2 regions of the Bacillus sp. SH7-1 genome follow, and region 2 is predicted to be linked to the other one. Evidence: riboswitches for the same ligand, from Rfam matches in the RefSeq annotation. Region 2 holds a riboswitch; the other holds the start of a gene.

Region 1 (3,418 bases), on a different contig from region 2:
ATTCATCATAAGTCTATGTTTCTTATTTATTTAAACAAAAAGCTAGTTTTATACTAGCTTTTTTACATAATAAATCATTTATTTCCCACGCATTTTATAATCTTCTTCCACTCTATATCCGTAAGATGTAATGCCTCACATGCAAAAAAATGTTCACATACTTTTTCAATTAGATGCGGATTTCCCCTCAAGAAATCCCACTGTAACGCTTTAGGAAGAAAATGCATTTCATACTCCTTACTTCCCCTTACTACTTCATCCACTTCTCTTTCACAAATTCCTCTTATCAAGTAGTCATTTCTTAATTGTATTTGAATTTGCTGAAATGTTTCACTACATTTTTTCAATTGAAGTAAACATGTAATATACGTTCGAAAAAGTTCGTCATCATACCCACAACAGTTTATAATACGATCGATTTCATTCATAATGTACGAGCCTTTTCTTCTATTTGTAATAACCACTTTTCCCGCTTCTCTCGTTTACTCGTTTTCACAGATTGAAAAACTGACCGTTTTATATCGTGGATGCCGCAAAAACGTAAAACACCTCTCTTCATCATAATCCAATCTGCGGATCGATATAATAGTGCGACATACCACAACGGTGAGTCTAATGTATTAATTACCCACGCCTTCTTACCTTTCAATAATCCTTTCGGCAGGGCACCTTCATATTTATAAGCAAATCCAGCTACAAAAATGCGATCAATAAACCCTTTTAAAATAGCTGGCATCCCCCACCACCATATTGGATAAATGAAGAGAAGAGTATCCGCTTCTTCCACTAACGTTCTGTACCGAGCTGTTTCTTCTTCATTTACTAAATCACGCCTTTTCTTCTCTTCATTAAAAACAAGGACTGGATCAAATTGTTCTTTGTATAAATCAAGTACCGTAACTGAATGATTTGTTTCCTGTAGTCCGTTTTGTACATGCTTTAAAATTGCTGCGTTAAAACTTGAAGGACTAGGATGAGCGTATACAATTAGTACATTCACTGCCAAACAACTCCCTCTATAAGTTAAAGTTTCCCCTTCTTTAACATCTTCTCTACAATTTGCACGTTTTTCGAACTTTGCAACAAACGATTTAATACTGTGAGTAACTCTTCCTTTTCTAAATCTTTCAGTTTCTCTTTCACCTTACTCTCACCAGCATCTTGAATATCATAAACAACTGCCGCCATATGCTTGCAAAGATTCTCATACGGACACTCACAGCTACTTTCTGTAAAATCTTCGAGATTAATAATTACTTCATAGTTTCCCGCATTTCCAGTAACGAAAGCAAATATTTTTTTGTCTTGTATTTCAACATCTTCTACATGTCCTTCTTCATAATATTCATAACCTTTATCTATAATGTACTTAGGAATCCATTTCGTTATATCATGTAATAAGTAAGCGTACATAATAGCACCTCTTCCTTTAATTCCCTTTTGACTTCCACAACCACTGCATGTTATTCTAATAACTGTCAAATAGCAAGTCTATATGACAAAACGACTGACACCTATTCGGCGGAGGTGTCTCTTTTCATTTGCAGCCGATATGAAGTGCCTCTTTCAGGCACATTCAATCTTTGACACTACACACTCAACACCATTCCCTGTATCAGGCTGCTTTAGCAGTCTTTTACTCTACATACTTCAAAAAAAAGAGAGCTTAGCTCCCCTTTCTCGCCTTATAAAATACCCCTTTTTCAGTATACAGATATTCATCAGCTAATGTAATTTTCCCATCCAGTTTCAGTTCATCTAATAGCCTTGATAAATAAAATTGATGTAACATCTTTTTCGTGAATTTTCCTTCATGATGCGAAACGATATGTTCTTGAATATCTAACAATGATATCGGCTTATCTTGCTCTATCATATATTCATAAACTGTACTACGCAGTTTTACGTATTTTTCGAGTGTCACAGTAATGCGCAACCCCTTTCTTCTTAATATAAATTTTCGTAATCGGTTTTTTTGCAACAAAAAAACCTCTCCGATAAGAAGAAGTTACGTATATATCTTCGTCTTATCTCCCAGAACAAATATGTTCTGCTGGAATTAGCACCTGCATCGCGGTTGCTGGGTTTCATCGGGCCAGTCCCTCCACCTCTCTGGATAAGAAAATATTCACTTAATTCTTACTATACGTAATTTCATTTCAATTGTCAAACAAATATAACGAATTATATTTTCTTCTTTACTGTTCATACTATACATATATGAGTATTCAAGGAGGATTATGAAATGCATCAAAATGCTCGCGGATATGTACAAGATTCTTTTCAATCATTACAAGAAGCAAAACATTGTTTAGAAGAAGCATTACAGACTGTTGAAAAAGATTTTAATCGCGCTCGTATTGAGCAATCCCTTTATGCGATCGAACAAGCTATTCAACGCTGCGATTACACCGTTCACATTTTAGAAAAAGATTGAAAAAACTTCCCATCAATTGATGGGAAGCTTTTTCAAATGGCATACTCCATAATTATTGCCGTTATAATTAAAAAATATACAGAATTAACAATTTCTAAAATCCCTACTTTTATAATTGAAATTTTCTTGCCATACAATATAATCGCTCGAATGACACTTGGTATAAAAATAAGTGAACACCATGGATTGATAGCAAATACGATGATCGTTAACACGATATGATAACCCCAAGATATAAAACGATACTTCGGATTATTTTTCTCACGAATCATCGTTTTCACATAAAACGTACTTCCTAAAAAATATAAAAATGAAATAAGCGCAATAAATAATGCTGTTTTATCTATAAGCTTCATTGAAAAATAATAACTAACTACACCACCTATACAGAAAACAATAATTGCACTAATGTCATTTAGTAATGCTCTTTCATTCTTTTGACGAGCGTAATACATATTTACTATAAATAAGGGAATCATGACTGCTATGAATAAAAGAATGCGCCATTCATATAATAGAGAAATCATCCCAAATACGGACGCAATAATAAAATATACAATTGAAGCATGTAAATAGTCTTTTTTTCTTTTTTGTTTTATGTATATAAGAAATGGATACGTAGCTAAATAGATAAAGAACCAAGCTAAAAACAATGGAATATGATACATAGTAGGTTTCCCAAGAATAACACTTAATAGAAATGGTATAACAAGCATGGCCCATGCACCATGTTGCTTCGGAATAACTAACTTCATTAACTATACACCTCCCTTTTGAAAATAGTTCTCACCTACTATTATACGAATAATTTTATATAACAACGGATATATATTGAATCGATTTTTTGACAAATAAAAAATGCTCCTTACAATATGTAAGAAGCATGAAAGAGGCAAACGAATATGTAAGTCGCGACCCTACCTTATATGAGTATGCTTTTCTATGCCATGTTATGCTTATCTAATATGCCGTATTTCCTTT
Region 2 (3,418 bases):
GTCCATCAAATCTCTCATTCTCAATATCACGGAATGTTTTATAGAAACTTGTTAAATGTTCCTGTGCTACATTACGAGACAAATGCGATTCCATATGAAGTAAATGAACATCTAATTGCAATGGTGTATTGCCAATTAAACGAAGTAATTGCGCTTCTGTTTCTTGCTTTGTAGGCATTAAATTTAATATGGCAATTTTCAATGCCCGGATATCTTGTGTTTCTGCTCGCTCTTTTGTCATTACAAAAATATTTTCCTCCTGTAACACTTTGCGAGCTGGTAAATCTTTATCAATTATGATTGGCATGTTGTTTGCCTCCGACTAGCGCTGCTTCTAAATCTGCAATAATATCAGAGACATCTTCTATACCAACTGATAAACGAATTAAATCTGATGTGACACCCGCTAAACGCTGATTTTCAGCACTTAATTGTCTATGCGTTGTACTAGCAGGATGTATAACGCAAGTTCGTGCATCAGCTACATGCGTTACGAGAGTTGCTAGTTTTACATTTGCGATAAATTCTTTCGCTGCTTCTAATCCCCCCTTAATGCCGAATGTTAAAACACCACTAGCACCTTTCTTCAAATACTTTTGTGCTAACGAGTAATTTTCATTACTATCTAATCCCGGATAATTCACCCATTCAATACGTTCATGATCAACAAGCCACTTAGCAACTGCGAGAGCATTTTCACTATGACGCTCCATTCGTAAATGCAATGTTTCTAAGCCGATATTGCTAATATACGCATTGAATGGGCTCATACAATTTCCGTAGTCTCTTAATAATTGAACACGTGCCTTCACAATATAAGCTGCTGCACCAAAATTTTGAACGTAACTTACGCCGTGATAACTTGGATCCGGTTCAACAAGTTCAGGATATTTCCCATTTGTCCAATCGAAGTTCCCTCCGTCAATGACAATGCCACCTAAAGAACTTGCATGACCATCAATATATTTCGTCGTAGAATGAACGATAATATTTGCTCCATGTTCAAATGCTTGGCATAAATAAGGAGTCGCTAATGTATTATCCACAATAAAAGGTACTTCTAACTCTTTGGCTGCATCTGAAAATTCTTTGAAATTTAAAACGTTCATTGCTGGATTTCCTAGCGATTCTGCATAAACGAGTTTCGTCTTATCATTAGCAAGGGCCACAATTTCATCAGCTGTTAAATTTGGATTAAAGAACGTAACATCAATACCAAGCTTACGCAAACTCACTCCAAATAAATTAAACGTCCCGCCATAAACTGTGGAAGAACAAAGCAAATGGTCTCCACTACTACAAATATTTAAAACGGCGAGCATAATAGCAGCCTGCCCAGAGGCCGTTGCAACAGCTCCTACACCACCTTCTAAATCTGATAACTTCTGCTCAAATGCTGCTAAAGTAGGATTGCCAATACGCGTATAGATATATCCTTCTGCCTCTAAATTAAATAGTGCTGCTAAATCATCCGAAGTATCATATTTATACGTTGTACTTTGATAAAGCGGTAAAACACGCGGTTCACCATTCTTTGGCGTATAGCCACCTTGCACACAAATTGTTCCTTTTCCCCATGATTCTCCCATCTCTCATTCTCCTTTCTTCTTATACAAAATAAAAAACTGCCCCTTTCCTGAAAACAAGAAAGGAGCAGTTTGAAAACACGCTCTAAAGGCTCTTTCTTATCTTTCAGGATATTACCTGCAGGATTTGGCACAATTCCGTTATACGGCTGTTGCCAAGGTTTCGTCGGGCCTGTCCCTCCACCTTTTCTTGATAAGACTATGCAATTACCGTTGATTTTATAGCAATAATTTCCTAATGTCAATTAGTTTTTCTGAATGTTCTAAATTAAATACAAAGAATTTGACATGCATAACAAAAGAAATATATTCCATATTCATTTGAAAAAGACCTTTTAAAACCCATAATTACTATATAGAATGAAATAAGTAGTTTAACTGTATACATTTCAAATTCTCACAAGACCTCAATATATTGAATAAGCCAACCTCTCAAAAAGATACTATACATATTCATTTCACAGTATTATATTTAATTCTTTCAACATTAAAACTTACATAACGGAGGTAAAACATGACACACACAAAGGACATGCACTTTATACTCGTCCTATACGGCATTATTTTAGGCTCTATAGTAGGAGCAACAGTCTGGTTATTTTTAGTTACAATAAATATCGGCATTCACTTTATTTGGGGATACTTACCTACTATCTTATCTTCTCCCCCGTATTACACCATTTGTATAACAACTATCGGTGGTATTCTCGTTGGCTTAACCCAAAAATACTTCGGCACATATCCACGTCTTATGCCGGAAGTAATGGGTGAATATAAAAAAACAGGTAGAATTGAATACCGTTTTGTACATAAAGCTACTTTAACTGCGATTATCGTTTTAATATTTGGGGCTAGCTTAGGTCCCGAAGCAGCACTTGTTGGAATTATCGGTGGACTTTGTACATGGGTAGGGGATCGCTTTACATTCGCCTTAAAAGGAATGAATGAACTAACGGAGGTTGGAATTGGTGCTACTTTAAGTGTAATTTTTAACGCGCCATTATTCGGTTATTTAGCTCCAAATGAAAATGAGGGTGAACAAATTAATGAATTTTCTAAAGGAAAAAAAGCAATTGTATATTTAGCTACTACTTTCGCTGGTTTTTCCATTTATTTATTGCTTAGTAAATTTGATAATCGTGGATCCTTTATCGTTGATTTTGGAGAAGGTTCCCTTTCTCTTAATGAATGGATTGCCTTTCTACCACTTGCTAGTATTGGTGCTATAGTTGGATTCTTTTATTTTAAATTAGAATTCACATTAGAGAAATTCATTCATCCTTTTAGGGAATACAAACTTATCCTTGGAATTATCGGTGGTGTTTTATTAGGGATTACAGGAACTTTTCTCCCATACACATTATTCTCCGGAGAACATCAATTAAAAGATTTAGTCGTTGAATGGAGCCATTTATCCTTCTGGGTACTACTTCTTTCAGGGGTTTTAAAATTATGTATTACTGCTGTTTGTTTAAATACAGGTTGGCGTGGCGGACATATTTTCCCAATTATATTCGCTGGATCTAGTATCGGATATGCTATAGCTTCTATTATCCCTATAGATCCAATCGCTTCGGTAGCCATTGTCACAACAGCAATTTCAAGCTATGCATTAAGAAAACCAATTGCTATAACACTACTATTACTCATGTTTTTCCCGCTCAACTTACTATTACCTATGCTTGGAGCGGCAGCGATTGGTAATGCATTTCCACTTCCTAAAAACAACGAAACTACAAGCTAATACAAATAGGCAGTAGGGACAAAAGTTCCACTGCCTATTTTCATTACACATGCTGCTTCAATAGTGCGTGTAACTCTTCAAAATTTTG

Evidence for each region. A riboswitch is a leader RNA that binds a small molecule or an ion and turns the genes downstream of it on or off. The one in region 2 is predicted to bind S-adenosylmethionine.
Region 1: linked by a shared signal. The riboswitch ahead of DN390_RS07385 (hypothetical protein) and the one ahead of DN390_RS00665 (bifunctional O-acetylhomoserine aminocarboxypropyltransferase/cysteine synthase) in region 2 are both predicted to bind S-adenosylmethionine.

The regions. Positions count from the first base shown of each region.
Region 1 is NZ_QNUD01000007.1:208,626-212,043, reverse strand. It holds gene DN390_RS07405 (short-chain fatty acid transporter) at 1-34, shown strand, start outside; gene DN390_RS07400 (group-specific protein) at 75-428, opposite strand; gene DN390_RS07395 (NAD(P)H-dependent oxidoreductase) at 425-1,000, opposite strand; gene DN390_RS07390 (SWIM zinc finger family protein) at 1,024-1,413, opposite strand; gene DN390_RS07385 (hypothetical protein) at 1,667-1,984, opposite strand; SAM riboswitch class I at 2,025-2,123, opposite strand; gene DN390_RS07380 (hypothetical protein) at 2,246-2,437, shown strand; gene DN390_RS07375 (YwiC-like family protein) at 2,470-3,192, opposite strand; gene DN390_RS07370 (ECF transporter S component) at 3,378-3,418, opposite strand, start outside.
Region 2 is NZ_QNUD01000002.1:93,107-96,524, reverse strand. It holds gene metA (homoserine O-acetyltransferase MetA) at 1-307, opposite strand, end outside; gene DN390_RS00665 (bifunctional O-acetylhomoserine aminocarboxypropyltransferase/cysteine synthase) at 291-1,589, opposite strand; SAM riboswitch class I at 1,683-1,786, opposite strand; gene DN390_RS00660 (chloride channel protein) at 2,101-3,330, shown strand; gene DN390_RS00655 (YjjG family noncanonical pyrimidine nucleotidase) at 3,374-3,418, opposite strand, start outside.